Linked DNA regions of Flammeovirga agarivorans. The main gene of each other region encodes a partner of the protein of the gene in region 2 in a complex. Links are inferred from orthologs where the notes say so. Each region holds a gene or a part of one and is shown on either strand. Other genes may lie near its edges.

The links.
Region 1: the proteins of accD (region 2) and HGP29_RS00845 are in contact, whole or in part, in a solved structure (PDB 8UXZ), measured with the Escherichia coli proteins. The link is inferred for Flammeovirga agarivorans from one-to-one orthologs.

Annotation. Positions count from the first base shown.
Region 1 is NZ_JABAIL010000001.1:179,079-194,586, forward strand. The notes cover bases 5,009-7,877. They hold HGP29_RS00845 (acetyl-CoA carboxylase carboxyltransferase subunit alpha), read right to left. Parts: upstream 6,989-7,877; coding sequence 6,029-6,988; downstream 5,009-6,028. Other genes in these bases: HGP29_RS00840 (hypothetical protein), read left to right, coding at 5,009-5,974; HGP29_RS00850 (Na/Pi cotransporter family protein), read right to left, coding at 7,171-7,877. In the rest of the region: HGP29_RS00820 (sigma-70 family RNA polymerase sigma factor), read right to left, coding at 1-532; HGP29_RS00825 (glycosyltransferase), read right to left, coding at 523-1,653; HGP29_RS00830 (asparagine synthetase B), read right to left, coding at 1,653-2,921; HGP29_RS00835 (PorV/PorQ family protein), read left to right, coding at 3,232-3,975; more of HGP29_RS00840, read left to right, coding at 3,977-5,008; more of HGP29_RS00850, read right to left, coding at 7,878-8,865; HGP29_RS00855 (histone deacetylase family protein), read right to left, coding at 9,136-10,038; HGP29_RS00860 (CoA-binding protein), read right to left, coding at 10,042-10,404; HGP29_RS00865 (DUF3858 domain-containing protein), read left to right, coding at 10,515-12,539; HGP29_RS00870 (DUF3857 domain-containing protein), read left to right, coding at 12,536-14,464; HGP29_RS00875 (hypothetical protein), read left to right, coding at 14,514-15,508. UniProt on the Escherichia coli protein: Component of the acetyl coenzyme A carboxylase (ACC) complex. First, biotin carboxylase catalyzes the carboxylation of biotin on its carrier protein (BCCP) and then the CO(2) group is transferred by the carboxyltransferase to acetyl-CoA to form malonyl-CoA.
Region 2 is NZ_JABAIL010000001.1:666,608-682,034, forward strand. Bases 4,360-7,147 are described here. They hold accD (acetyl-CoA carboxylase, carboxyltransferase subunit beta), read left to right. Parts: upstream 4,360-5,226; coding sequence 5,227-6,069; downstream 6,070-7,147. Other genes in these bases: fbaA (class II fructose-bisphosphate aldolase), read right to left, coding at 4,360-4,831; rodA (rod shape-determining protein RodA), read left to right, coding at 6,227-7,147. In the rest of the region: HGP29_RS02790 (TonB-dependent receptor), read right to left, coding at 1-2,318; HGP29_RS02795 (helix-turn-helix domain-containing protein), read right to left, coding at 2,497-3,585; more of fbaA, read right to left, coding at 3,746-4,359; more of rodA, read left to right, coding at 7,148-7,504; HGP29_RS02815 (patatin-like phospholipase family protein), read right to left, coding at 7,571-9,967; metK (methionine adenosyltransferase), read right to left, coding at 10,038-11,321; HGP29_RS02825 (hypothetical protein), read right to left, coding at 11,345-11,926; HGP29_RS02830 (TonB-dependent receptor domain-containing protein), read left to right, coding at 12,428-14,884; HGP29_RS02835 (response regulator transcription factor), read left to right, coding at 14,972-15,427.

The DNA.
Region 1 (15,508 bases), 490 kb from region 2 along the record:
TACCTAGTGGAGCATCCAATTCAGCAGCAATCTCATCGTAAGATTTTTCTTCAAAATATCTCAGTTTTACAAGTCTCTGATATTTTGGAGGTAAAAGACTCACAAATTCATGTACAATCTGAATCTTTTGTTTTTTGATTGCTTCTTCATGTGGAGTCAACCCTGAGTCTTGAATATTCATACTCATGGTATCACCATCTTTATTGGTTACTTCAGCATCAATAGAATATGTTTCTAATTTCTTTTTACGGATAAAATCAATAGCGTTATTAGAGCCAATTCTGAAGAGCCACGTACTAAAAGTATAGTCTTTTTTAAACTTTGATAGATTTTTAAATGCTTTAGCGAAGGCTTCAATGGTTAGATCTTCTGCGTCATCCACATTTCTAACCATTTTCAAGATCGTATGGTATACCGATTTACGGTAACGACTCATTAGCTTTGCATAAGCTTGTTCATTACCAGCAATCGCTTCGTCTATTAATTTAAAATCTTCTAGCGCTTTTTGGGAAAACTGTCTGTCTAAATCCATGTGTTTCGCTTTGAGATCACTGAGGATACTCCTATAATTATTTGATATGCAATAAGCATTAAGTCCATAATAGTTATTTGCCACCACTTGTACTTGGTTTTAGTGACCGAGCAGAATTTGCAAAAGCATAAAGTGACGAGCAAAATACGTATAATTAGCAGCATAGGTATGAACAATAAATTTGCCATACTTTGTGGTACTAATAGTAAATATATAAAATATACTGCTATGTGAGAAGTGCTAAGTGTACCTAAAATTAATTTATTTGAAAAATTATAATGGTATCCAGCACCTGCATGTCTATTTTTTTGTCTAAACCAGCTCTTCCAATCTTTAGGAGGAGTACTCATTGTGATACTGTCAGGATAGGTAATTGCTTGAGTATTATGGGAGTTAGCCACTTGATTGATAAAGAGGTCATCGTCACCACTCATCACAGATTTATGTTTTTCGAAACCATTGTTTCGAATGAATAAATCTTTACAATATCCCATATTTCTTCCAACACCCATGTAATTTACCCCAATATTTGAAAAAGAAACATATCCAATTGCGGTCAGAATAGTCTCAAATAGGGTAAATTGTTGGACCCAAGAATGATTGTCGCATTTGTACATTCCTACACCTAAAACAAGCTCTTTATGAGCTAATGTAGAAGATAGACGTTGAATCCATTGGTTGGATACAGGAATACAATCTGCATCGATAAAGAGTAGGTGTTTATGTTTTGCCTTTTCTATTCCCTTAGTAATAGCATTCTTTTTTGGACTTATTCCATCCTCAATCTCTTTTATGTTTACAGCAACAATATTTTTATGATGATGTTGATATTGCTTGATGATGTTCTCCGTACAATCTGTAGAACGGTCGTTGACAATCACAATTTCAAAATCTGAATACTCTTGTTGTAAAAGTTTATCTAACAGGAGGGGTAAGTTGTTTTCTTCATTTTTTGCAGCAATTATTACACTGACAGGAAATGATGAAAATTCAACATTATTTTCCTTTTTCCAAAGTCGGATTGGAGCGATAATACCCCAAAATACCAACTGTGGTAAGGCAAGAAGAAAATAAATGATATTCCATTCAGTAATAGAAAAAAGTGAAAATAGATTTAGCATCAGGTTTTTTGCTTCTTTTTCTTAGCGGCAGGGAATAGGATATTATTAAGGATGAGTCGGTACCCAGGAGAATTAGGGTGAAGGTTTAAGTCGGTAGGTTCTTCACCAACTAAGTGCTGATAATCTTCTGGATCATGTCCACCGTAAAATGTCCACGTTCCTTTACCATAAGTACCATGAATATACCTTACTTCATTGGCTTCTGCTGTTTCACCCATCACAATCACATCCGACTTAACTAATTGTTTTTTAAAGGCAGTAGTTTGGCCCATAAAGCCTTTGATGTTTTGTTCATGATTTTGTGTTAACATTGTTGGAATAGGATCCCATTTAGCTGAAAACGAGAAAAGCTTAAAGAAGTCGTTGGCCTCCGTTAACCCTCTTTCATAATACTGATTATCAATATTTGAATATTCGTATTTGTATGGATCCATATATAGACGGAAGTCTTTAAAAGCAAATGTTTTACTAAAGTCTAATTTTGATTGTGCATGGGGATCTGGAGGATCACCATCATACATAAAATCACAAATATCTACCCCTTCAGCAGAAAGTGAGATGTCATAGGTATCTGTGGCAGAACACATAGCAAAAAGGAATCCACCACCAGCTGTGAAATCTCTAATTTTTTTAGCTACAGCTAATTTTAATTGAGAAACTTTTTCAAAACCATGTTTATGAGCTGAAGCTTCAAATTTCTTTTGGTTATCGATATACCACTTTTGTCTACCATATGCTCTAAAGAACTTACCATATTGTCCGGTAAAATCTTCATGATGTAGGTGTAACCAATCATATTTTGGTAATAGATCCGCAATTACTTCATCATCAAAAACGACATCGTAGGGGATTTCAGCATAGGTTAAAACCAATGTAACCGCATCATCCCAAGGCATTTTCGATGGAGGAGAATATACCGCAATTTTTGGTGGAACATCCAAACGCATAATATCCATATTCGCTTCAGGGTGTTCAATCTCTCTTTTTATTTGTACGGTTTGAGCATCTGAAATTACTTCATAGCTTACCCCTCTAACAATCATTTCGTTTTCGAAATCCTGTGCATATTTGAAAAGGAAACTTCCTCCTCTGAAGTTTAGTAGCCATTCTGCTTCCACATCTTTTTGTAAAACCCAATACGTAATACCATATGCTTTTAAATGATTGGTTTGGGTTTTATCCATAGGTACTAATATATAATTGGCATGTACCGAAAAGCTGATTAATAGTAGAAACCAAAAAAATATATTGTTGATCTTTTTTCTCATCGAGAATAATTTAGGCTTTCTTGATATGCTTCAAATTACTGAGCATGTTGATGAATTGAGTTATCTAAGTTCAATCATGAGGCGTTAAAATGCAATTCATTTTAGCAAGATTGTAAGATTTTAGTATAAATTTTCATCTATTACACTTAAAAATATTAAAAATCAGTAACTTAGAATCAGCGAACTAAAATTTTTTATTAACGATTCATCTCATTAGCTAATTATGAAAACTAAAAAACTAACCATTCTTCTATGTTTGGTGTTTACTATTATTGCTAACGCTCAAATCCCACAACCGTCTAAAACGACAATGACCTCCGGTGCAGCTCTGTTAGGAAGAGGAAATATACCGTTGTTTTCAAATAATGTATGGTCTGCTGTGAATGATGCCTCCTCCTCTGTAAATGTAAAAGAGTTTGGCGTTGGTTTAACTCATCAATTCCAGTTTCAGGATATTTCATCATTTGCTCTTGCAACTGTAATTCCTTTTTTAAATTTTTCAACATCATTTGGACTTGTTCGACATGGTAATACTAATTTGTCTGAACATGAATTACATTTTGGAATTGCCCATAAAATAGGAATTATCTCATTCGGTGGTGGTGTTATAGGTTATCAGCTAGGGGGACAATCTATATCGTCTTTATATACTTATGGAGTAAATATTAGCGTATTGGCAGATTTAACAGAAAAGTTTTCGCTAGGTCTGAGTATGAAAAATATAAGTCAATCAGTCTATAAGGAAGGGGTCTTTGGAGCAGATTTAAATTCCCTTTTTATTCTCGGAGGACAATGGATCCCGCATTCCACTTTAAAAATAATTGCAGCAGTTGAACAGCAGAAGTTTTATGATTTAATGTTTAAAACAGGTTTGGATTATCAATTATCATCAATAGTGTCTTTAAGGGGAGGTATTCAACTATTTCCTCTGGATTTAACCATAGGTACAGGTGTCAAATTATCTCATTGGAGTTTCGATTATGCATTTATTACCGATGATGTTTTGGATTGGTCTCATCAATTCTCCTTAGCTTACCACTTACATCACAAGTAGAATGAAAACTAACTTAACGATTCTCTTTCTTTTATTAGTGAACATCTGTATAGCCCAAATGATAGAAGATGAACAACTATTGTCTAAAGTATTTAGTGATGAACAACTTGAGCTCATGAGTCAAAGAGAAATAGATTATTGGCTAGAACTTTTTCATCATCCTAAAAATATAAATAAACTATCACTTTGTGATGCTCAAGTAATTTTGGCTTTGACTTATGATGAAGTTGAAGTTCTCAGTAACTATAGAAAGAAGTTTGGAAAATTCGTATTGGTTGATGAAATCGATCGTCTTAATTGGAGTATTCAAACGAAAGAGCGAGTGAAAAAAGCTATTTATGTAGCTAAAATAGATGAAAGTAATATGAGTGTTAAGCAAAGGTGGATGTCTCCAGATCAACATTATTTGATGCTTAATACAACAGTGAAGTACCCGCTTTCTAAAGGATTTACAGAAAACTATTATCAAGGAGTTCCACTATCATCACAGCTCCGGTTTAAATGGAAAAAACGGAATGATTACAGTTTTGCTCTCAATTTGGATCATAATGAAGGGGAAATTTGGTTTTGGAATCATAAGCAAAGGAGCTATGGGGTTAGTCATGCATCAGGACATATTTCATTGTATAATAAAGGTATCTTTTCTAAGATCTGTTTGGGAGATTATCAAATGATTAGTGGTCAGGGATTGGTGTTTGGTGGTGGATATTTTTTAGGGAAAGGAAGTGATCCTATTTTAAGCGTTATTCGAGGACAAGATGGAATTAGAGAGTATGCTTCTATGAGTAATGCTGGGTTTATGAGAGGGATGGCAACAAGTATAAAAATTACCAAAAACCTAAGCACAGACCTATTCTTATCATCAAAACGATTAAATGTAAACTTTAAAGATAAAGATTTTACGATTAATAATAGTTTAGTTCTGTATGACTCAACACTTATTGGCAGGAAAAATAATTTATCAGAAACGCTAATTGGAGGTAGGTTAGGGTGGAAAAATGATACGTTTTCTACTCACCTTAATTTTATGCAAGTAAATTATTCAACCCCAAGAGAAGGTCTAAATCACGATATAAGACTAAGTGCAAATATTCAGAGTATTCGTAATATGAGTTTAGACATGAGTTATCGTTGGAAAAATCTTTACTTTATTTCTGAAGTAGCAAATGATCTAAATAACAATTACGCTATTAGTACTTCATTGTTTATTGGTTTACTTAAAGGGGTCGATTGGTCGGTACTTTATCGCGATTATGATGTAGCTTATCAAGCACCATATTCGAATAGTGTTTCCGAAGGTAGCCAAGTTTCAAATGAACAAGGTTTTTATATGGGGTTTAAGGTGAATCCTAATAAGAAATTAAACATGACTTTTTTCTTTGATGTATTTAAGTTTCCTTCTTCAACTTATCTAAATAATGGTGGTAGAGAAGGAAATGAATGGAAATTGAACACTAGTTATGTTTTAAAAAAAGGACAGCAGATTCATTTTGTATGTAGTTATAAAGAGAAAGGGAGGTTCTATGCAAATGATTCATCACGAGTAAAACAGTATACTCAAGAACATTGGGTAAAATACAGTTTGAAATACTCGTTAGCCGTAACAAAATTTCTGAATTGGTCTGTTAGAGGGCTTGTTACACAATATCAATTAGGTCAGTGGAAAACTGGCTATATGTTTTTACAAGATGTAGGTTATAATAACCCAATGAAATGGAATGTTTTTACCAGAATTGCCATGTTTTATTCTCCAAGTTATGAAACAAGATTATATGCTTATGAGAAAAATTTACGGTATTCTTATTCATTCCCTCCGTATTATGGCATAGGATGGAAGTCGTACATATTGATGAAGTATAAATTCGGAAGAGGTAATTCCATTCAAGCAAGGTGGGCTTATACTGTATTTAATGATCTACAATCAGTGGGAAGTACTTGGAATAGTAGTAATGGAAATACTATTCAAGAAGTAGGGGTACAATTGTTTCTTAAGATATAAAAAAAGCGGTAAGCCAAATGATTGGATTACCGCTTTTATATGTTTAGAGATCAATTACTCATTGAAAACACCCATTTTTGAGAATTTCTCAATACGGTTGTTCTTTAAAGTAAGTGTATCTAATTTTTCTAATTCAGCAACCTCTTCAAGGATTGTTTTCTTCATGATATCAAACATTTCTTGAGGGTTAGTGTGAGCACCACCTAGAGGTTCAGGAATAATCTTGTCGATAAGACCGAAAGATTCCATATCCTTAGCTGTAAGCTTTAATGCTTCTGCAGCTTGCTCTTTGTAATCCCAGCTTCTCCAAAGGATCGAAGAACAAGATTCTGGAGAAATTACAGAATACCAAGTGTTCTCTAACATCATTACAGAGTCACCGATAGCGATACCTAAAGCACCACCAGAAGCTCCTTCACCAATAACGATACAGATAACAGGTACTGTAAGCTTGAACATTTCTTTCAAGTTACGAGCAATAGCTTCCGCTTGTCCTCTTTCTTCTGCTTCAATACCAGGGAATGCACCTGGAGTGTCAATGAAAGTAACGATTGGCTTTTGGAATTTCTCTGCAAGTTGCATCAAGCGAAGTGCTTTTCTGTAACCTTCAGGGTTCGCCATACCGAAGTTACGCATTTGGCGTTGCTTCGTGTTACGTCCTTTCTGTTGACCGATTAGCATAAAAGTTTTGCCTGCGATAGTACCAAGACCACCAACCATAGCTTTATCATCACCGAAAGCACGGTCACCATGCAATTCAACGAAGTCGTCTGTAATTTGGTAAATGTAGTCTAGTGTATAAGGGCGATCAGCATGACGAGAAAGTTGTACTCTTTGCCAACGTGTTAGGTTTTCAAAAGTACTCTGTTTTAACTGAGTAATTTTACTTTCAAGTTCGTTTATTGCTGTACTTACATCTACGTTATTTTGAGATGCAAGGCTTCTCATGTCTTCAAGTTTCGCTTCGAGTTCTGCGATAGGTTTCTCGAAATCTAGCAGTGTATTTTGGTCCATTGCTGCGAAATATAAATGGTTAAATTGAATTTAGTAGACAAATGTGTTTACTAAATATTTAATATTCAGATCGCAAACATACACAATAAAGTTCGGAAAGGAATATTTTAATCGTTAAATCATACGAAAAAAGCCACTTCTTGTAATAGAAGTGGCTTATTCCTAGTGTATTATATATTTTATTATGCTACACCTGCTAATGCTTCAGAGATGTTCAAGATGTGATCACCGATTCTCTCCATTGAAGCTAGAAGGTCGTTGTATGCTAACATCTGACCTGCTGTTGTATCTGCATTTTGTAACTCATTAGAACGTTGTAGATGTTCTCTACGCAATTCTTTACGTTTAGCATTTACCTTTTTCTCAGCACTAATAGCACTATCAAGATCTACATTTTTGCTGTCGAGGTTTTTCATCATTACTTCGAATGCTTCATCAACAATATTAAGGAAGTCATCTAAATCTTTGGCTTGCTCTTGAGATAACCAAATTTTTTCGTCATAACGCTTCTCGATAGTAAATGTCATCCCTTTATAGATATCACCAATTCTTTCAATTTCGTGAGCAGCTCTTAGTAAGTTGTTCACCTCAGTAATTTGAGAAGAAGAAAGTGATTGATCTTTTGAGATTTTAGATAAGAAGATCGTTACCTCGTGGTGCATTCTATCAGAGTTTTCCTCGAATTTACGCAACTTAGAAGTATACTTCTTTCTATCTTTTTTATTTTCACTACTTGTAGAAAGCATCGCTCTACATGTATTTGTTTGTTTTGCTGCAATCTTACCAAAACGCTTAATCTCATTTTTAGCTTGCTCAACACCAGCTTCATTTGCGATTGGTCGTCCATCAGAAATAAATTCTAAAGAATACTCATCTTCATCTTCTTTCTCTGGTACCATCTTGATTACGATATCACGAATCTGATGTACAAAGAATACCATGATAAATGTATTCAGAATGTTGAATGTGGTATGGAAGATTGAAAGAGCTACTGGAACTGCTTCAGGATCTGTCATTGGATCACCTGTTCCAAAGTAATTTGTAGCTATATATACGATTAACTTCAAAAAGAAAGGATAAATCAGTAACATCCAGAATACACCTGTAACGTTAAAGATTAAGTGAGCTCTTGCCGATCGTTTTGCATTAGTATTACCAACAATAGCAGCAAGGTTTGCCGTAATTGTAGTACCAATATTTTCACCTAAAACCATTGCTGCAGCAACATCAAAAGGAATGACCCCTTGGTTACATAGTACAAGCGTTAATGCCATGGCTGCTGATGATGATTGTACGATAATCGTAATTAAAGTACCCACTACTACAAATGCAGCAGGAGCAAATACACCTAAAGCACCAAATGATTCTAAGAAAGAAAGTTGTTCGTGACTTAATTCTGGAACAGAGTTCTTTAACTCTTGAAGACCAATAAATAATAAAGCGAATCCTACTAATGTGTTACCCCAATCTTTTGTTTTCTTCGAATTAGCAAACATCATTGGGAAAGCGACAGCAATAATTGGCATTGCTAGCTTTGCCATCTTTACTTTGAAGCCTAAGATCGAGATAATCCAAGCGGTAACTGTAGTACCTACATTGGCCCCCATAATCACCCCTATAGATTGAGTTAAGCTTAATAATCCAGCATTAACAAAACTTACTACCATTACAGTAGTAGCTGAAGAGGATTGAATGATTGTAGTGATAAGAAAACCAGTAAATACACCGGCAACTCTGTTTGAGGTCATTGCAGAAAGAATGCTTCTCATTTTATCTCCTGCAACGTTTTGGATACCTTCACTCATGATTTTCATCCCGTAGATGAAAAGCCCTAGCGATCCAATAAGTTGTAAAAACTCAAAAATACCAAATTCCATATCTAACGTAAATACTACGAACTCAAATTCACTTGAATTTTGAACTCACAAATTAACTCAATTACAATCGAATCTCCCTTGGTTGAGTAGTTAAATTAATAATTTGTTAACCTTGGATGAAAATAAATGTAAACCTGAGTACTTATTTTATTAGTCTTGAATAAATATTTTCCAACTAATATTTACCCCCAAAATGAATACTTTCTCATTTTGAAACGCAATAATGTAACTTTCTAAATTATTATCATAATAAGTTCCTTATTTACACCATTAAAAATAGATATTATTTGCAATTCGGAAGGTATTTGCATGAGCTTCTATGATTAAGTTTAGTTGTGGAGAATACCCTCCCCCCATACTTACTGCGACAGGAACTTTCTCTGTAAAACACTTTTCAAAGACCATTTGATCTCTGTCCTTACAACCTTGCATACTCATCCCTAGTTTTCCCAATTTGTCAGTTTTTAAAATGTCTACACCTGAAAGGAAAAAAACAAACTGTGGTTGAATGTTAGAAAATAGTTCTTCTATTTTTTGTCTGAGTATTTTTAAGTAAGTAGTGTCATCTGTTTGATCTTCTAATGGGATATCTAGATCTGATGTTTCTTTATGCATAGGGTAATTGTTTGCGCCATGCATGCTGAAAGTAAATACCTTATTGTTGTCTTGAAAAATTTCTGCAGTACCATTGCCTTGATGTACATCAAGATCGAGAATTAAGATGCGTTCAAACCCTTTATAGTCGATTAAATATTGAGCGGCAACTGCAAAGTCATTAAGTAGGCAAAACCCTTCCCCATGTTCTGAATAAGCATGATGTGTACCTCCAGCAATATTCATCGCAACACCATATTTTAAAGCATATTCAGTACAGTCTATTGTCCCTTGTGTAATAATTAATTCCCTTTTAATTAATGCTGGAGACATAGGAAGACCAATACGTCTTTCTTCTTTATAACTTATTTCTTGATGTTTAAGCTTATGCCAGTATTCCGGAGTATGTACCTTTAATATATGTTTTTCTTCTACTTCCACTGGAGCAAAAATATTATCTTCTTCTATTGTACCTTCATATTTTAGTTGTTCAATAAGAAGAGGATATTTATCCATCGGGAATCGATGATCTTTCCTAACGGGATGTCCATAGCAAGGGTGATACGCAATCTTCAGCATTCACTAATAGGTTTTTGCAGATAACATTACTAAAGTACAAGCTTCCTCGAAGAAGATATTTTCTTGGCGAAGCTTCTCATAAAAAACTTCATTTTCTGTACCAGGATTGAATATGATTCTTTTCGGCTGTAATGAAATAATGTAATCCATCCAGTTTTCCTGATGTCCTGGTCCTACATACATAGTTACAGTATCTACGTTATCAATGTGTGGCTTTTCATTAATAATTTTTACACCATTGCCTACTTCACCTTTTTTTATTCCTAATGGTATGATTTCATGACCATGTTCTGTTAATCGCTGTGCTGCAAAGAAAGCATATCTAGAAGGATTTGGAGTAGCTCCAATAATCACTGTTTTCTTCATTTTGATGTTTAATTCAATTGTTTTTTATGATTTTGCGAATATAAAATTTACATTTACTAACAAAAGTAAACTCTTCAAATTTTTTATTCACCAAAGCAAACTAATTAACTATGATAACAAAACTAATTAGATCATACTATGTGATCTTGATTTCATGTGTCAGTCTCATTGCCCAAGAAGTTCCAAAGAAAATGTCATACGGTAAGGTTTCTGAAGAGATGTTGAAACTCAAAACCTATGAAAAAGACTCTACTGCCAACGCCTTTGTTATTGGTGATGTTGGCCGACTATATTTCGATGTTAAAGATGGGAAATGGGTGACATATTTTAAACGCCACACAAGAATTAAAGTTTTCAATAAGGAAGGTTATGATCAAGGAGATATATCAATTCCTTATTATATGGCGAAAAACTCTGAAGAAAAAGTGACAAATATAAAAGGTTCTATATACTCATTAGAGAATGGAAAAATCGTTAAAGAAAAGATTTCTGGAGATGATGTTATCAAAGAAGAAATAGATAAAAACCATGGAGTTTATAAAATTACATTTCCGAATTTAAAGGAAGGTTGTGTATTTGAATATACTTATGTTCATCAATCTGAGTTTACATATAACATTAATGATTGGGATGTACAAAGAGAAATACCTGTTTTGTTCAGTAGCTACAATATGGAAATTCCTGAATATTTTAAATATCAGGTAACTAATTCAAGATATTACACCATCCCAGAGTTGCAGTCTGGAAGAAATCAAAAAACATTTAATTTAAGAATTACTCCACCAGATGGAGGCAGACCTGAGTTGCACACTTTCGATGAAGATATTACAGTGAGGAAATGGAGAGCAGAATATGTTCCGGCATTTAAAGAAGAGCCATTTATGACTTCTCCTCATGACTATTTAGGTCGTTTAGAGTTTGAGTTGCTAAGCTCGAACTATGATCGAGAATTTCATTCATCTTCTTGGAAGAAAGTAATGAATGAACTGAGAACTTCCGTTAGTGTAGGAGGACAATTAGGAAGAACTTCTTACATGAAAGCTCAGTTGGAAGCAATTAAGTCAGAGACTGAAGATCCAATGCAAAGAGCATTTTTAGCTTTTGAATTAGTAAAAAACCGTATGATGTGGGATGGTAAAGCAACGATTTATTCAAAGGATGGTTTGAAAAAACCTTTTCTCGAGAAGAAAGGTAGTTCCGCTGATATTAATTTAATGCTTGTTGCTGCTTTGCAAGAGCTGGATGTTGCAGCAGTACCTCTATTTACCAGTACTCGTAATTATGGGAAGATTGTTAGGAGTAGCCCAAAAATGACGCAATTAAACTATGTATTGGCTTGTGTGAATATTAATGACAAGATTATACTTTTAGACGCTACGGATAAACTACTTTCTTTTGGAATGTTACCCAAAAGAGCACTCAGTTATCAAGGTGTTGTGATGAGTGATAACTCTCATGTTAATGGTGAGTTCATCAATATCAAACCAAGTAATACAGATTATGAATCTGTTAGAAGCAGTATTGTAATTGGTGATGATTTCTCAGCAAATGCAGAGATAATATATACTTATAAAGGATACGGAGCTTATCGTTGGAGAAAAAAGTTAGTCAAGGAGCCAGAGGAGGAAGAGTACCTTACAAAAATTGAGGAGAAACATAGTAATGTTTTGATAGATGAATATTCAAATGAAAATAAAGATAAAATAAACGATTTCGGTAAAGAAAACTTTAAGGTGACATTCGAAAGTGTTGTGGAAAAAGTAGGGGATAAGTTGTTTTATAATCCTATGCAAATGATAGAAAAAAGTAAAAATCCCTTTACTCAAGAAGCTAGAAAATATCCTATTGAATTCCCTTTTCCTATTGCTAGAAAGTTTATGATAGAAACTCAACTTCCTAAGGGATATGTTGTAAGTGAAGTGCCAAAACCCATCATCATGAAGCTACCAGAGAATGCGGGTAAATTACGTTATAGCGTTCAACAATCTGGAGATAAAATTATTGTCATTTTCGATCTGAAAATTCAGAAACAAGTATTTCTACCTACAGAATATGGAATACTGAAATCGTTCTTCGATAAAATTTATCAGTTCGAAACTAATCCTATTATGATTTCTAAAAGAGAAGTAGAATGATAAGAAAAATATTTTTAATTGTTCCTTTGATCATATTTTCAATTAGTGCAAATGGTCAGGGGAAAATTACTGAGGAACTTAAAAAAAATGCTGATGCTATAATTTTAGAAGATCGACAGGTGTTTAATATCATCGATGATGGTCATGCTGTATTTCAGCAAACCATGAAAGTGATGATTTTAAATAAATCAGGAAAAAAGTATAGTGTAATGGGAACTTCTTACGACCCTTTAACTCCAATAAAGGAATTTGAAGTTAAGATTTTAGGACCTGGAGAAAAAAAAGCTCGAAAGTTTAAGTCATCTGAAATAAAAGATGTTAGCTATGTGAGTAACTTTTCTGTTTTTGAAGATGATCGAATAAAATATGTAGATCCTGAGATTACTACTTTTCCTACTATCGTTGAGTTTTCCTATGAGCAAGAATTCGATGGATTATTTATTTATCCTTCTTGGAGCCCAATGGCAGGTGAAAACTTATCAGTGCTCCAATCCACTTTTGAAGTACATACACCCCAGAATTTTCCTTTACAAATAGATTCGCAACATGTGAACAAACATAACGTGTCTTTGGTAAATGGAAGAACTGTCCATGAATGGAAAATTGAAAATGTATCATCTATAAAAGGGCGAGAGAAGTTGGCTCCTAGCCTAATCTCAAACTTCCCAAGAGTAAAAATTGCACCAAGAACCTTTACTTATGAAAATACAAAAGGTGAATTAGACAGTTGGTCGTCTTTTGGAGAATGGATAGTAGGTTTAAACGAAGAGTCTGATGATTTACCAGCATCAACGATTTCAGAAATAAGAGCTTTAACATCAAAAGCCTCAACAAACCTTGAGAAAGCTCAAATTGTGTATCAGTATGTTCAGGATAAAGTTCGATATGTAAGTATTCAATTAGGTATTGGAGGCTTCCAACCTATGAAAGCATCATTGGTTGATGAGAAGAGTTATGGAGATTGTAAAGCACTATCTTTTTATACACATTCTTTGATGAAAGCTGTTGGAGTAAAAAGTCACTATGCGTTGGTAAAGGCGGGAGACAGTAATTATTCTATTAAAGAGTCTTTTATTAGCTCTCAGTTCAATCATGTTATTTTATGTTTACCTGAGATAGACCAAGATACAGTATGGCTTGAATGTACAAGTCAGTCAGCACCTTTTGGCTATTTGGGAGATTTTACTGGAAATAGAAAGGCGTTATTAATAGATAAGGGACAATCACACCTAGTAAATACTACTAATTATTTATCTGATGATAATTCTTTTGAAAGATCTACTAAGATTAATGTATCAGGTACAAACTTATCTTCGGCATCATTAGAAACTGTCGCAAAAGCAAAAGGTTATCAGTATGATCGATTTAGCTATTGGGTTAAACTGACAGAAAAAGAAAGAAGAGAAACATTTCTGAAAAGGTATGGTTTGATGACTTCTGAGCTTATTCATTTAAATATTGAACTTAATAAACAATACCCATCACCTTCTGTGGATGTTGATTTTCTACTTCAAGTGAATGAATATGCGAAGACCTTTGAAGAGGGAGGAATGTATCCTATTTATCCTTATGCAGATGAGTATAGTTTACCTAAAAGGTATAGATCAAGAACTCAGCCATTTGAGATTAAATACCCTTATACAGACTCTGATACTCTATATTTTAATTTGACTGAAGGTGTTGAACTAAAAGAGATGCCTGCAGATATATTTATTGATAAAGACTTTGGTAAGTACCGATTATCTTTTGAAAAAGTAAATGAACAACAGATCAAAGTACTTCGTATTTTGACAATGAATAAAGGAATCTACCCTGCTGAATTATACTCTCAATATTATCTATTTTGGAAGAAAGTGTTGTCAAATGATCATCAGAAATTCTGGATTAGTAAAGTAGAGAAAAATGAGCAGAGTTTGGATAATTAAAGTTCTCAATTAATTTTTTACAATTCTATTATTACTATTTAAACTTACTATGAAAAACAGTGTATTCTGTCTTATTATCGCAATTGCTATCATTTTTACTCAACAATCTTATGGTCAGAAAGTACCTAAAAAGCTGACATATGGAAAGGTCTCAAAAGAGTTATTAGCGTTAAAGAGCTATGACAAAGATTCTACTGCCAATGCATTAGTTATTGGTGATATGGGGTGGCTAACTTTTGATATTGAAAATAATTCATGGATCATCAGAACCAAACGTCATTTGAGGATCAAAGTTTTTAATAAAGAGGCATTCTATTTAGGGAATATCAAGTTACCGTATTATAAGTATAAAGGCACTGATGAAGTAATCAACTCTATAAAAGGAGCTATTTATTATCTGGAAAAAGGTAAAGTAGTCAAGAAAAAAATTGATCAAAGTGATGTTCGAATTTTAAGACATTCTAAAACTAAAGGTTTTTATAAAGTTACCTTTCCTCGTTTAAGAGAAGGCTGTGTTATCGAGTTATTTTACAATAAAAACTCAGAGTTTTTAAGCCATATTGATAATTGGGAAGTTCAACGAGAAATTCCAGTTTTAATGAGTACTTTCTCAATGGAAATACCAGAAAGTATGAAATATAAAGTAGTGAACTCTAGATACTTTCCTATAAAAGAATTGCCTTCAACAGGTTCATCAAAGACATTCAACCTTCGAACTAAAGATAATACATCTCTTCAAAGTTTAACTCTCGTAAAAACAACAAATGACGAGTATATACAGAATTATAATGTAAGAAGATGGAGAGTAGAACAAGTTCCTGCGTTTAAAGAAGAACCATTTATGACTTCACCTCAAGATTATTTAGCAAGATTGAAGTTTGAATTATTTAGTGCGAATAATAAACAGGATTATCATTCGAATTCTTGGACAGGGGTTGTAAAGGTTCTGAATTTACATTCGAGAGTAGGTGATCAGATGCATAGGGTTGGTTTTATGAAAGAAAGGTTGGATGACATAAAAAATAAGACTCCAGATCACCTTGA
Region 2 (15,427 bases):
GAGGCATTTGTATAAATGACATCATTTAGCTGTTTGAAAAATACGCCTGCTGATACTAAACCAATATCTTGAAAGAAATATTCACCCATTAAATCAATATTATGTGCATAAGTAGGGTTTAAATTCATGTTACCCCCACTAACAGTTGGTAGTCCATTGGCCCCCATATTTGTTGAAGTAGAAGGGTTAAGTTGAGAGAAATTAGGTCTTGCAAAAGTTCTTGTATATGCAAAACGAAGGTTGGTTTGCTCATTGGCAGCATATTTTAAATGAGCCATTGGTAATAACGAATGATAAGTGTTTGATGGAGATACAGCTTTTAAGTTTCCATCATTATTCATCTCATAGCCATCCATTTGTATAAAAGTGTTTTCATATCTTATACCACCTACAAAAAGTAACTTGTTGTTTAATTGCCACTCACCCATGATATATGCAGCTGAAACATTTTCTCTAGCATAAGTATTGGCTAATAATAAGTTATCAGTGTCTGTGAGATCAATAAAAGAACCTTGAGCATCCTTCGAACCAATCCAAGCGGCAGTTCTATCCAATTCGTTCATAGTAATATGCGGTAAGAGGTTTTTACCATATGGTGCTCCCATTTCTTTTAAGAATTGATTTTTCTGTGGTAAAGTCTCTGTATTAAAAGATGAAAGAGGATATACTGTAGCATCTGGAATTCCAATACCCGCCATAGAAAGATATACAGCTTGTCCTGTGATCATTTGGTGTTCTTTTCTTCTATGTTTACCTCCAAATTTTAATTTGAACTTATCATGTAATTGATTCTCAAGATTGAATTGATAATTCTGATCTGCTTCTCTTCCTTCAACACCAACCAATAATATCATATTTAAATTCATATGATCAGGATTTAATGGTATTTCATTATGAGGTAAAATACGGTAGGATGGGTCTCCAATACCATTTGGAGAATCCATAGCTAAATATTTATATCCATCACTGGAACGTCCTCCATAGGTTACTCCATTTTGTCTAAAATAGGTGAAAGGTAAACCATATTCCATATACTCATTATTTAAAGGTGTTCCCATCAATGAGCCTGTTTCATAATAAGATCCTTTCCAGTCTAATTTCCAACCTTTGCCAAGATGGTGTTCCCCTTCAATTTCTCCACCAAAAAGATCTGTATTTGCTGCATTTCTCCTTGTTAGCATTTCAGCAGCATTATCATCAAAATGGAAAGTATATTGTCTAGTTTGGTAGTCTTCTGACATTCTATTAAAAGTACCATTTATATAAATATGGTTTCTTTCATTGATTTTATAATCTGTTGCTAAGTAACCACCTGTAGTCACTCTTTGACCTCTATATTGTCTTAATTCCATATTATTGATGGAATAAGTAGGAGCTTCCTCAACCATATAGTTATAATTGATAATTTGATTATCCTGCGTTACACCTCTACTCCAAGATGAAGCAGATGCAATTACTCCTAATTTTCCATCAAGGAAACGCTTTTGAAAAATACCTGCGAAGTTATACCCTGGTTGATCTCCTTTTTCATTATATCCTGCTCCTAGATTGATATTTAACCCAAAGTCATCAGCTACTTTTCTTGTTTGAAGATTGATGCTTCCACCAATGGCATCACCTTCCATATCAGGTGTTAGAGCTTTAGTTACAGTTGCATATTCAATCAATTCACTTGGGAAAACATCTAATCCCGTAGACCTGGTGCCACCGCTATACGTAGACCCAGCAGGAAGACGGCTACCATTGATCATCATCGAGTTCCATTCCATTGGAGTTCCTCTTACAATGGCCATTTGTCCTTCACCTCTATATCTAGTAATGGAAACACCAGGTACTCTTTGAAGAGCTTCAGCTGCATTTCTGTCTGGTAATTTTCCTACTTGGTCAGCAGCAATAACATTTCCTATCGTTAAGTTTTTTTGTTGTAAACCTAAAGCTCTTACTTGTGAAGGAAGGTATTGAGAAGTGATAATGACACTCTCTAGTTCTGTGGCATTTTCATCCAGATGTATCGTTCCCAATTCAATATTACTTTCCTCTGTAATCAAGGCCGATTTGGTTACTTTTGAATAGCCAATAAATGAGAATTCAAAAGTTTGTTCGCCAGTGGGGATATTGTCTAAAAAGAATTTTCCAGATTGATCAGTAATTGTTCCTGTATTCGTTCCAACAAGTTTTATACTTACTCCTGGGAGAGGTCCTGTAGCATCTAATACAGTACCATAAATTGCACCTTTCCCTTGTGCATGGAGTAAGGAGTTTAGTCCAAAAATCATCACAATTAGTGATAAATAGTAAACTAGATCTTTCGATTTCATTTGTTTTTTCGTTTAAGTGATACCCAAATTTGTGGGCCAACGAAAAAAAAATCGACAATATGGATTGTCTTCAAATTAAATATAAAAACCGATTGTCTTTTACCTTGTAAGTTGCTGGTATTTAACTTTTTAGTTAGTTATTGCTAAATTGTTAAGTAATAATTACCCCAATTTACTTTTATACATTAAGTGAGTTTTCTTTATGATTAGACTTAAATTGACTAGGTGTATTCCCTGTAGTTTTTTTGAAATAGGTATTAAAAGTAGCTTTGGTATTAAATCCACATTCGAAGGCTAAGTGTAATAATTTTCGACTCGGGTCTTCTTCAATTAATCGAATGGCTTCTTGTATTCTATATTCATTAATGAATTGATAAAAGTTTTTTTCTAGATGAATATTTAAAGCCTCTGAAAGATGATGTTTTGGGGTTTTACTTTGTTCGGCTAAATCGGATAATGATAGTTCATGATTTAGGTATAATCTATTTCGTTCCACATACTGTGTGATTCTTTTGACAATAGTTTCTGCTTGATCTTTTGATAAGCTAGATCTTTCGTATTTTTTAGAACCTTCAATGGTTTGCTCTTCTTTAATTATTATTTCTGGAGACGATTCTATCTTTTGATTTTTTTTCCAGAGACTTACAGATTCTTTTAACGATAACTCATAACGTAGATATTGAATTGCAATTAATAGGAAAGTGATGTATGTAAAAGTCCTTAAGTAGGGGATAGGTATTATTTTAAAAAAGGCAGTTGTTACAATCAAGATTAAAATAGCAGAAAGAGGAATCATCCATTTGACAAATGCATTTGGGTATTTTTTTAATTGAACTAACCATAAAAATATATACCCAAAATACCCTAAAATACTTGGAACCATCACCCATGAAATATATTGGAAGTAATAATCCAGATAGATGATCTCTTTGTATATAATAGACATCACACCTATATATAAGTAAATAGTAAAACCAATAAAAAGAGGAATGAAATGAAGTTTCGAAAGTCTTTTTTTATTATACAACATTTTAAGAAAATCGAGAATCAAAGGTCCATATGCAAAAGTGAAACATGTCGCGTAGTACTGAAACATATATTCATCCTTTAGAATTAAGAGGATGTAACTTTTTATGGAAAAGTGGATAGCTAAAAGGATCAACATAAGCATCATAGGTGATTTGTTGATTTTGAAGCTTCCTAAATCGAAAATTAGAAAAATTGATAATAGTGTCTGGAATAGACCAATAGCCAATAAAGTCTGCATGTTTTTTTATTTAGACTTGCAATCTACCTATGGAATGTAAATTCAGTTTTGCATTAACATTATCTATCGGTCAACTTTGTTGGATTACAAAAAAATGAAGTAAAAAAAATCCCCTTCTCATTACAAAAAGGGGATTCTTAATATTTAAAATCTTACAGACTTAGTCTTCGAAGATATTTACGTCATTCAAGTCAGCAAATGCTTGCTCTAAACGAGAAATCATTGACTCTTCAGAAACTCTTAACCACTTACGTGGGTCATAGTATTTCTTGTTTGGCTCATCAGCACCTTCTGGGTTACCGATTTGACCTTGTAAGTAGTCATGGTATTTAGCTTCGTAACCGCGGATACCATCCCAAGTAGCCCACTGAGTATCAGTATCGATGTTCATTTTGATTACACCGTAAGAGATACCTTCACGAATTTCTTCTAAAGAAGAACCAGAACCACCGTGGAATACGAATTTAACTGGCTTCTTAGATTCAGTACCGTGCTTCTCAACGATATATTTTTGAGAATCATCTAAGATAGATGGAGTTAACTTCACGTTACCTGGCTTATATACACCGTGAACGTTACCGAAAGCTGCAGCTACTAAGAATTTATGGTCGATAGCACCTAATTGCTCATATGCGTAATCAACTTCTGAAGGTTGAGTGTAAAGACGAGAAGGATCAACGTCAGAGTTGTCAACACCATCTTCCTCACCACCAGTGATACCTAATTCGATTTCAAGAGTTTGACCCATTTTAGCCATACGCTCGAAGTATTTTTTAGAGATTTCCATGTTCTCCTCGATTGGCTCCTCTGAAAGGTCAATCATGTGAGAAGAGAATAATGGCTTACCAGTTTCAGCGAAGAACTTCTCAGAAGCATCTAATAAACCGTCAACCCATGGTAATAATTTTTTTGCACAGTGGTCAGTGTTTAAGATAACACGAGCACCATATTGTTCAGCCAATTCGTGAACGTGCTTAGCACCAGCGATAGCACCTGCAATTGCTGCAGCTTGACCTTCACCTTTAATGCCTTTACCAGCGTAGAAAGAAGCACCGCCGTTTGAGAATTGAATAATTACTGGCGCTTTAAGTTTTGCAGCAGTTTCCATAACAGCATTAACTGAGTTAGTACCTACACAGTTTACAGCTGGAAGAGCAAAACCTTTTTCAAGTGCGTATTGATAAACTTTTTCTACGTCCTCACCAGTGATTACACCTGGCTTGATATCATTAATGTTGAAAGACATAATTATAATTTGAATAATTTGTGATAGTGTCACACGTACATCTCGTGCGATCATTAGCGTCACAAATATACAACTTCATATTCTATCATGGTAGTGCAATTTTGGTGACTTTAGTAATGTTAATAGGTGTACTTTTGTCAATTTTTAATTTAATTTTTCACCATTTCAATAAGGTTATTAAATATTTATAATTATTTAGCTTTTACATTCTCTCTTGAAAAACAATACCTTGAACACAGTTTTTTTGATAAAATTCCGTAAAATCTCAATAAATTATTATGCAAACATACCTTTAAACTTTTTATCTGAATTCTTAATGAATATCTTTACGATCCAATTACGCATAAGTTTTATGTGTATTAATGTATAATTTCGATACAAGTTTAGTTTTTCCTATGGCTTGGTTTAAAAGAAAGGAACAGGGGATCCAAACCCCAACTTCAGAAAAGAAAGATTCACCAGACGGTCTTTGGTATAAAACAAACCAAGGCAAGATCATACATATGCAGGAGTTACGTGAGAACGCTTACGTTTGTCCTGATGATGAATTCCATGTACGTATTGGTTCAAAAGAATATTTTGAGATTATTTTTGATGATAACAAGTTCACAGAGTTAGATGAAAATATGACTTCTGGTAATCCATTATCATTTAAAGATAGCAAGTCGTACGAAGATAGAATTGCTGCTTCTCAGAAGAAATCTGATTTAAAAGATGCTTGTAGAACAGTATATGGTAAGGTAAATGATGTCGACTTAGTAGTAAGTTGTATGGACTTTAGCTTTATTGGCGGTTCTATGGGTTCTGTAGTAGGTGAAAAAATCGCAAGAGGAATTGACTACGCATTAGAAAACAAGTTACCATTCATGATGATTTCAAAATCTGGTGGTGCTCGTATGATGGAAGCAGGTTTCTCATTAATGCAAATGGCAAAAACATCTGCTAAATTAGCTTTATTAGAAGAAGCAGGTTTACCATATATCTCTTTATTAACAGACCCTACAACTGGTGGTGTAACAGCTTCTTATGCGATGTTGGGTGATATTAATATTGCTGAACCTGGTGCTTTAATTGGTTTTGCAGGTCCTCGTGTAATTAGAGAAACTATTGGTAAAGATTTACCAAAAGGATTCCAATCTGCAGAGTTCTTACAAGAGCATGGTTTTGTTGATATGATTGTCAACAGAAGAGAACTGAAGAGAAAATTAACGACAATCTTGAAGATGCTTCAAAATTAATCGTTAAAACTATTTATATTGAAGTCCTTAGAATTGCATAATACATTCTAAGGACTTTTTTTTGTAAAAACCTTTTTGTTCATGACTATCTTATCAATTTTAAGATAGTAGTACGAGCAGATTTGCTCAATTATCATATATCCCCTAAGAAAATAAAATGCGTCAGGTTACCGGAAGAAGAAATATAGACTGGTTAACAGTATTTCTTTACATCATCATGGTTATTGTTGGATGGTTGAATATTTATGCAGCTGTTTATCAACCAGATGCCCCTACAAGTATTTTTTCATTGAGTCTAAACTCTGGAAAACAATTAATGTGGATAGGAGGTGCCTCTCTGATAGCTTTCGTGATTATGATGGTTGACTTTAAGCTTTTTAGCACTTTAGCCTATCCTATATTTATAGTCACATTATTGGCATTATTAGGTGTTTTAGTAATTGGTCACTCTGCCGGGGGTAATACATCTTGGTTTAAAATAGGCTTTATCCGTATCCAGCCATCAGAATTTGCGAAGTATGCACTGGCATTAGCTTTAGCAAAATACATTGATGATCCTACTGTTCGTTTAGATAAATGGCGTTATTTGATAATGGCTTTTATTATTATCCTTATCCCATTTTCACTAGTTATGTTACAGAAAGATACAGGATCAGCCATGGTATTTGCAGCATTTTTCTTCATGTTGTACAGAGAAGGGATGCCTGCATGGATTATGGTTTTAGGACTTTGGATGGTGTTTTTATTTGTCACAGCCTTAGTGTCTACCACTTTGGTGGCAGGTGGAATATTAGGAGGAATGGTAATTATTGCAGTCATCTATATTGTTTACAATAAGCGACCTAAATCCATGATATTTATTGTCGTCGGGATAGGAACTTTATCTTTCCTATTTACAGAAGGTATCGATTATATTCTCTACGACATCATGCGACCTCACCAAAGAAAAAGAATTGAAGTTTTGGTGAATCCTAATATTGATCCTTTGGGAGTAGGGTATCAAGTTACTCAATCGAAGATTGCCATTGGTTCTGGTGGTGTTGCTGGGAAAGGATTTCTAGAAGGGACTCAAACAAAATTCAACTTCGTTCCAGAACAATCCACTGACTTTATTTTCTGTACGATTGGAGAAGAACATGGATGGATAGGTAGTTTGGTAACTATTGGACTTTTTGCCGCGTTAATTATTCGCTTAATTATGTTGGCAGAACGGCAAAAATCTAGATTTGCCAGAGTATATGGGTATTGTGTCTCCTGTGTATTCTTCATACACTTTATGATTAATATGGGAATGACAATAGGAATTTTTCCTGTAATTGGTATCCCGTTACCGTTCTTTAGTTATGGTGGTTCATCACTTTGGGCATTTACAATGATGCTATTTACATTTATCAAATTGGATAGTCATAGAACACAAATGCTAGCAAGAAACTAGTTGTTAAATATAAAAAAAGAGGCTGTATTCTTATTGTAGAATACAGCCTCTTTTTTTGGAGTTAGGTTATTTTTCTAAAGCCTTCTCATGATATAAAAGAATACCAATATTGAATAAGAACATTAGATTGTAATCTTCTTCATTATAATGATTCACCGAAAAACTTACAGGACCGATTGGACTGGTATAAACGATAGAGCCAGCTAATGCATAATCCATTGTACTTGGTTTAAAGAAACTATTCTTTGTTGTATTCGGGAAAATAGTGCTGCTATTGGCGTACTTTACATCTGTAGTAAAGAAATGCCCCTCTAAAAACAAGTTCAGATTTGGAGTGAAAAAGCTCTTAATTAATTTGAGACCACCTGCAAAAAACCTTGGACCTCTAAATCCATGTGTAAATAAGGACCTAGAATCTAGTAACGGATAGTATGCAGGAGCATTAGCAAGAGAAGTCGTAGTAGTAATTGAAGCCTCATAATTTGACCAAAGTGCATGCCCACGAACACCTAAAGTAAACCATTTCATAGGGAAGTATTGTTCATACTGAGCTTGAATTGTATACCAATCTTGAGATGTTTTTCCTTGGTAAGGTTCATCTATATAGATATTAAAATCACTATCTCCCCAAATATATTTTCCAGAAACTTTAAAATGTCTACCCGTAGTTGCAAAAGTTTTTCTATTCAATGAATTGGCTTCCCAAGCTACACCGGTTGTCCAACCTTCTAGTTTTTGTGAACCAACTAAGTCAATTCCGACTTGACTGTTATTTGAATCGAGGTCAATTAATACGATTTGATCATAACTATCTTTGTTCCAGAAATAGCCACCAAAGCCAATTAGTTTTGTCTTTCTACTTGTGGGAAATGACATTTTTCCACCCGCATAATTGTCAGCCCTATAAATGGATAGGTTTTCTTGAGGTTGAAAAATAAGTTCTTTGGCATTTCCATAATTCCACCTGTTAAGCACATATTCAGCACCTAGTGAAAAGGGAAGTTCTCTTGCATAAAGAGATTCTACTTCTGCTTTTATTGAGCTGTAAAAAGTACCTGCCATTGCTGATACTCTTACGGTATTTAATGACTTAGTAAATACGTTAAATTGCCCGTTGAGGTAAAATTGTCCAATACTCCTTGATGCAATATTACCACCAACACCTAGTTTAAACTTTTTATTAGGGGTTACATCTATCAATAAACTTGGTGTATTGTCAATACTGTCATATAGAAACTGAGCATCAACATTAGAAAAGTAATTATTGGAAAGTAACATGCTATATCCATCATAAAGTTCATTGATAGACGATTGTTTACGTCTTTTAGGCTTTACAATGTTTCTTACAAAAACTCTTTGTCCAAAAGTTAGATTATCTCCTAACTCTACTCTTGTGATAATTTCTTCATCAGGGTCAAAAAGAGCATCAAAGTTACTGTCTTTAGGTTTTACTTTTGGTTGATTATGTCCGTAGAGATCAACTACAGAGTCTATCATTGTTCTTGCATAACGATCACCAATAGCTAGAAGTGAATCAACAGGAGTAAAATCAGCAGCAGAATAATCATCTACAGGTACTCCAAGAAATATATCTCTTTCAGGATCCAATTCTTTAGGGTATACATTGTTCATAACGATGTATTTGAGGATATTTCCCTTAATTAATTCTTCATCATTTTCAGGATATTTCGCAAGCATATCATGTGCTCCTAGGTTGACGGCAATAACCATGTCAGGGTTAAACTCCTCTTTCATGACATCAACAGGGATATTATTATATATACCACCGTCGTATAAATATTTTCCATCGATTTTAACTGGCCTAAAAACAAGAGGAACAGCCATCGAAGCTCTGACAGCTTTTTCTAATGGCCCATGATCAATTACAATAGCTTTTCTTTCAAATACATCTGCAGCTACAGCTCTAAAAGGAATATCTAAGTTGTCAAAGTCGTAATTTATTTCTTTGGATTTTTTATAGAGTCTTGCAGATAGATTATAGTTTAATAATCCATCTGGCACTATAGTCGGATTCCATGAGAAACCATAAATTGAGTCTAGTTCTATATTGAAATTGATCCATTCGGCACCTCTGGATTGTCTTCCAAAATAATATTGATCTTCAGTATTGACTTTACCGTTGACCCAGTCTTGAAATTCAGGGTCACTCAATATCGTGATCATCTCATCGGTAGTGTAACCTGCAGCATAAAATCCGCCAACAATAGCACCCATCGATGTACCTGTGATATAGTCGATAGGGATTCCATATTCTTCCAATACTTTTATGACAGTGATATGAGCAATACCTTTTGCTCCACCACCGCTTAGTACAAGTCCAACAGTTTTTCGGTTTTTAACTTCTTGTTTAAACTCTGAATGGTTATCGGTAATATTTTGTGCCCAACAGAAAAGAGATTGAAAACTAAAAATTAATATGAATAGTATTTGTAAAGTACGCATAATAAAAAAATCCTTGTTGATTTGAAATTACCAACAAGGATTCAGAAAAAATACTTTTTACATAAAAATATTAGATACCAAATGCAGATTTAATCTTATCTACATAGTCTAATTTTTCCCATGTAAAGAATTCTACTTCTTTATTTTCAAGTTTTGTTGTCGTTACTTTTTGACCATTGCTTTCTACAATATCTTTCACTTCAACTTCAACTTCTTTTTTATAAGGTTTTTGTCCCATGTGACCGTAAGCGGCTGTTGGAGCAAAAATAGGGTTTGTTAATCCTAAGCGATCAACAATAGCTTTAGGTCTCATATCGAAGATTTCTTCGATTTTCTTAGAGATTTCAGCATCAGTTAAATCCACTTTAGCAGTACCATAAGTCGTTACATTCAATGATACCGGGTGAGAAACACCAATTGCATAGGCAACTTGTACTAATGCTTCATCTGCGATACCTGCAGCTACTAAGTTTTTAGCGATATGTCTTGATGCATAAGCAGCAGATCTATCTACTTTCGAAGGATCTTTACCAGAAAAAGCACCACCACCGTGAGCACCTTTACCACCGTAAGTATCTACAATGATTTTACGACCAGTTAATCCAGCATCACCATGAGGACCACCAATAACAAACTTACCTGTTGGGTTGATGTGGAAAATTGTATTTGCATCAATCAACTCTGCAGGGATAACTGTAGGGATAACATGCTTCTTCACATCTTCAGCGATTTGTGCTAATGCTTCATCGTCTGAAACTCCAGGGAATTCATCGTGTTGCGTTGAAACAACAATAGTATGAACTCTCAAAGGAGTATTGTCTTCATTATATTCGATGGTAACTTGAGCCTTAGCGTCAGGTCTTAAGTAACCGATTAATTCTGGTTCATGCTTACGGATTTCAGCTAATCTTTTCACTAAGCCATGAGAGAAAGCCAAAGCCATTGGCATATAGTCTTCAGTTTCAGTTGTCGCATAACCGAACATCATACCTTGGTCACCGGCACCTTGTTCTTTGTCGACACCTTCTCCAACATTTACACCTTGAGCGATGTCTGGAGATTGACTATGTAGAGCTACTTGTACACCACAAGAGTGTGCTGCGAAGTAGTAATCTTCTTTGTTATATCCGATTTTATCAATTGTTTCCCTTACAACGTCAGGGATTTCAACGTATGCTTTTGTAGTAACTTCACCTGCGATTACAGCTAATCCAGTAGTTACCATAGTTTCACAAGCCACGCGAGAGGCAGGGTCTTGCTTTAACATAGCATCTAGAATCGCGTCTGAAATTTGATCAGCGATTTTATCAGGATGTCCTTCTGAAACGGACTCGGATGTGAATAAATACGTCATATTTTATATTCTGTTCTTAGAATCTACTTGAATTTAACATCCCATTGTGTGATGAAGTCTACATTATCACTATTTGGGATTTTGCCTTTATATATGAGTTCGGTTGAGCCTAAACGCTCTATTTCGTATGATTTAACTGTTTTAATTTCTCGGTTTAACATCCAGTGAAAACTATAATTTGCAGAGTCGATATGCTGAGTCATAATCGTATTGGCATCCGAAGATGATGGCATATGTTCTGTAATAAGCGTTTTCCAATCGACATTTCGTATCCATTCGGCCTTTCTTTTTTTCATTTTCAAAAAAGTGTCCTCATTTTTTTTGGCTCTGTCCAATTTTGATAGTGCACTATTTAAGGCATGGATGTCAACAAAGGCGAACCTAATTCCTAATTTCCAATGTGTAGTATCGATCACTGATCTACTATCATACACACCGGGAACGTTATCAAGTTCTTCTGCAATGAGCATCAAAGGTTTCTTAAATTGACTGGGTTGGAAAATGCTATTGCCCTCTGCATTTTTATAAGCAGACACAATATTTAGCAACTCTTTACTTTGTGAAAAATCAAACGTAAAAGAATAGTTTCCTTTTCCGTCTTCCATAATCTGAAGCTGCTCCTGTAATTCAAAGCAGCTAGTAAATACTGTTGATAAAATAATAATACAACAGTTGAGATAAATATTCCTAAAAGCCAATCAGTCTAAGATTAAATGTTAACCCAAGTACTTATCAATTTTAGACATTGTACTGATAGACAGTACTTAATGAAATTTTTCTGGAGATAAACTCATCTTTTCTCGAACACCTTCGAGTTGGGAGTTAGCACCTTGCTTTGAGGAGCGCAGGTTGCCAAGACTTCATTGGGCCCAATCCCTCTGCCTTTCTTGATAAGTAATGCGATGCAAATATAGATAATTGGTTTAAAGATCAATAGATTTCATGCTTTATTTTTTTTCAAATTTTATTAACACTGTAATCTAATATACTCACAAAGAGTGGAATAAATCGAATTTTTTTCAAAAAAAATAAAACTACAATTTTCTTCAGATTTGCTACAGATTTGAAATCTACTTTTGTGATATCATTTAAATTCGACTCAATTCATGTTCAGAAAAACTTCCACATTAATCGCATTTATAACTTTCATTATTGTTTCAGCAGCATATGCCAACGACCCAATTAAAAAAGGTATTATTCTAGGTAAGGTAAAAGAAGCAGGTAGTAATGTACCTGTAGAATATGCTACTGTAAGTATTTTTGATCAAGCATCACATACACTTATTGGAGGAACAGTAACGAACCTTGAAGGTATGTTTGTTGTGAAAAATATTCCTGAAGGAATGTTTACCGTTGAAATCTCTTTTATCGGTTTTCAGAAGAATATTATTGATGGTGTTGAAATAGGTAAACCCAATTATAAAGCAAACTTAGGAGAAGTGGAGTTGTCTACAGATGCAGAAGTTTTAGACGCTGTTGAAGTAGTAGGTACTCAAAATTCTGTGACTTATGATATCGATAAGAAAGTAGTTAATGTAGGAACTCAGTTTGCCGCAATGTCAGGAACAGCAGTAGATATCTTAGAAAATATTCCTTCAGTTACTGTAGATGGTGATGGTAATGTGAGTTTAAGAGGTAGTTCTGGATTTACTGTTTTAATTGATGGTAGACCTTCAGTATTAGATGCTTCTGAGGCATTACAACAAATTCCTGCTAGTACAATTGAAAATATAGAGTTGATTACAAACCCTTCTGCAAAGTATGATCCCGATGGTACTGCTGGTATTATCAACATCATTACAAAGAAAAATAAGTTAGAAGGTGTAAATGGTGTAGCCAACTTTAATGTGGGTAGGTATGGAAGAATTGGTGGAGACTTCTTACTAAACTTCAGAAAGAAGAAATGGAACTACTATATCGGAGCTAATTACAATAAGAGACCAGGTCCGGGTAGCTATAAATCTGAACGTAGAACTACTACAAATGATACCACTTCTTATGTGATTTCTGATGGAGAAAGAGAACGTACTTTTGAAGTAATGGGTATTCAAGCGGGTGCTGAATATTCTATTTCGGATAATGATTTCATTAAACTATCTGGTAGAGTTGGTGATTTTAAAATGTATGGTGGGATGGATGCGAATTTCTATGAATACCAACAAATTGGAGGAAGTGACCAACCGATCAACGAGACGGAATATATTTCTAGTGAATACTGGCAAAGAGGTGGTTTATACTACAGTGCAAACTTAGCTTATCAACATAAATTCAAAGATAAAAAAGGACATACTTTAGATGCTATGGTAGATTATGGCGGTAGAGATATGACCGAAAGCTCAATCAATGAGTTGTATCCAAAAGATGCAAGCGGAGTGATAGCAGAAAACCCAGCTTCAGGCCAGAGGTCTACAGAAATTGGCCCTGGAGGAAGATTAAGAGCTAAAATAGATTATACGTTGCCTATCGGAAAAACAGACAAGTTTGAAGCAGGATGGCAAACAAGATGGAACAAATCACAAGATATTAACGAGGTATATAATTATGATGTGTCGACTGGTGACTATGTCTTTGCACCAGACTATAGCTTTACTACCAACTACACGCAAACAATCCACTCACTTTACGGTATGTATGCCGGTAAGGTAGGTAACTTTGGTTATCAGGGTGGATTGCGAGCGGAGTATACAGGCCGAAACATCAACCTTGAAGGAACTGAAGAGGACTATCCTGTAGATCAGTGGAATGTTTTCCCAACGATTCACCTATCTTATGGATTACCAAAAGAAGACCAATTGATGTTGAGTTACTCTCGAAGAATTGAAAGACCAAGAGGATATTACTTAGAGCCTTTCGTTACTTGGCAAGATGCCTTTAACGTACGTAGAGGTAACCCAGCTTTATTACCGGAAAACATTGATTCATTTGATTTTGGTTATTTAAAAGGATTAGGAGAAAAAGCTACTTTATCTTTTGATGCTTACTATAGAATGACACAAAACAAAATTGAAAGAGTTCAGAGTGTTTGGTCTGAAGGTGTTATTTTACATACTTATGAGAACGTAGGAACTGATTACGCTTTAGGTTTTGAACTTTCATTAAACTATAATCCTGTAAAATGGTGGACCATTGATTTAATGGGCAACTTATATGATTACAGAGTAGAAGGTGAATTGGAGGGACAGAGTTTTGATCGCCAAAGCTTAAACTGGAGTAGCCGTTTTAACAACACATTCAGATTGACAAAACAAACTCAATTGCAAATCAATAGTAGATATACTGGACCTACTGTAACTGCTCAAGGAGAAAATGAAGGGTACTATATGATGACTGCTGCTTTAAAGCACAATATGATGAAAAAGAAGTTGACCATTACAGCTTCAATGAACGATGTATTGGGGACAGCAGTAAGAAAAAGTACTTCAGAGGGTGTCGGTTTTAATAATTATACTGAAGATTTTAGATATGCTCAGTATTTTACTATGACATTCACTTATAGATTGAATAACTTTAAGCCATCGAGAAGAGGACCTTCAGGTGGTGGAGGTGGAATGGATGACTTCTAGAGACATCCTCTCCTGAATAAAAATATGCATTGAGTAGCCATAGCTTGCAAAAAGTAATATGGCTACTCTTTATTGATATTAGTGATTATGAAACTGTTATTGATCGAAGACAATCATTTATTAGCTGAAGATATATTAGCCAATCTAAAAGATCAGAGTATCGGTGTAGAACATGTCTCTACTTTAACTGATGCTAGAGAAAAAATAGGTGTTTACGCCTATGATATCTTAGTGGTCGACTTAGGCTTACCTGACGGTAATGGTTTGGATGTAGTCAGGTTAATAAAAGAAGTGGATGCCAATGCAGGAGTATTAATCGTTACGGCAAGGGATAGTGTAGACGATAAAGTAACAGGTCTTGAATTAGGTGCTGATGATTACATCACAAAGCCCTTCCACATGGCCGAATTGATTGCAAGGGTTCGTTCATTATTCAGACGAAAAAAGTTAAAAGGAAGTAATGTTATTGAGGTAAATGAACTAAAAGTGGATATCTCTTTATCAACAGTTTCTATCAATGATCAAATCATAGAAATGACAAAA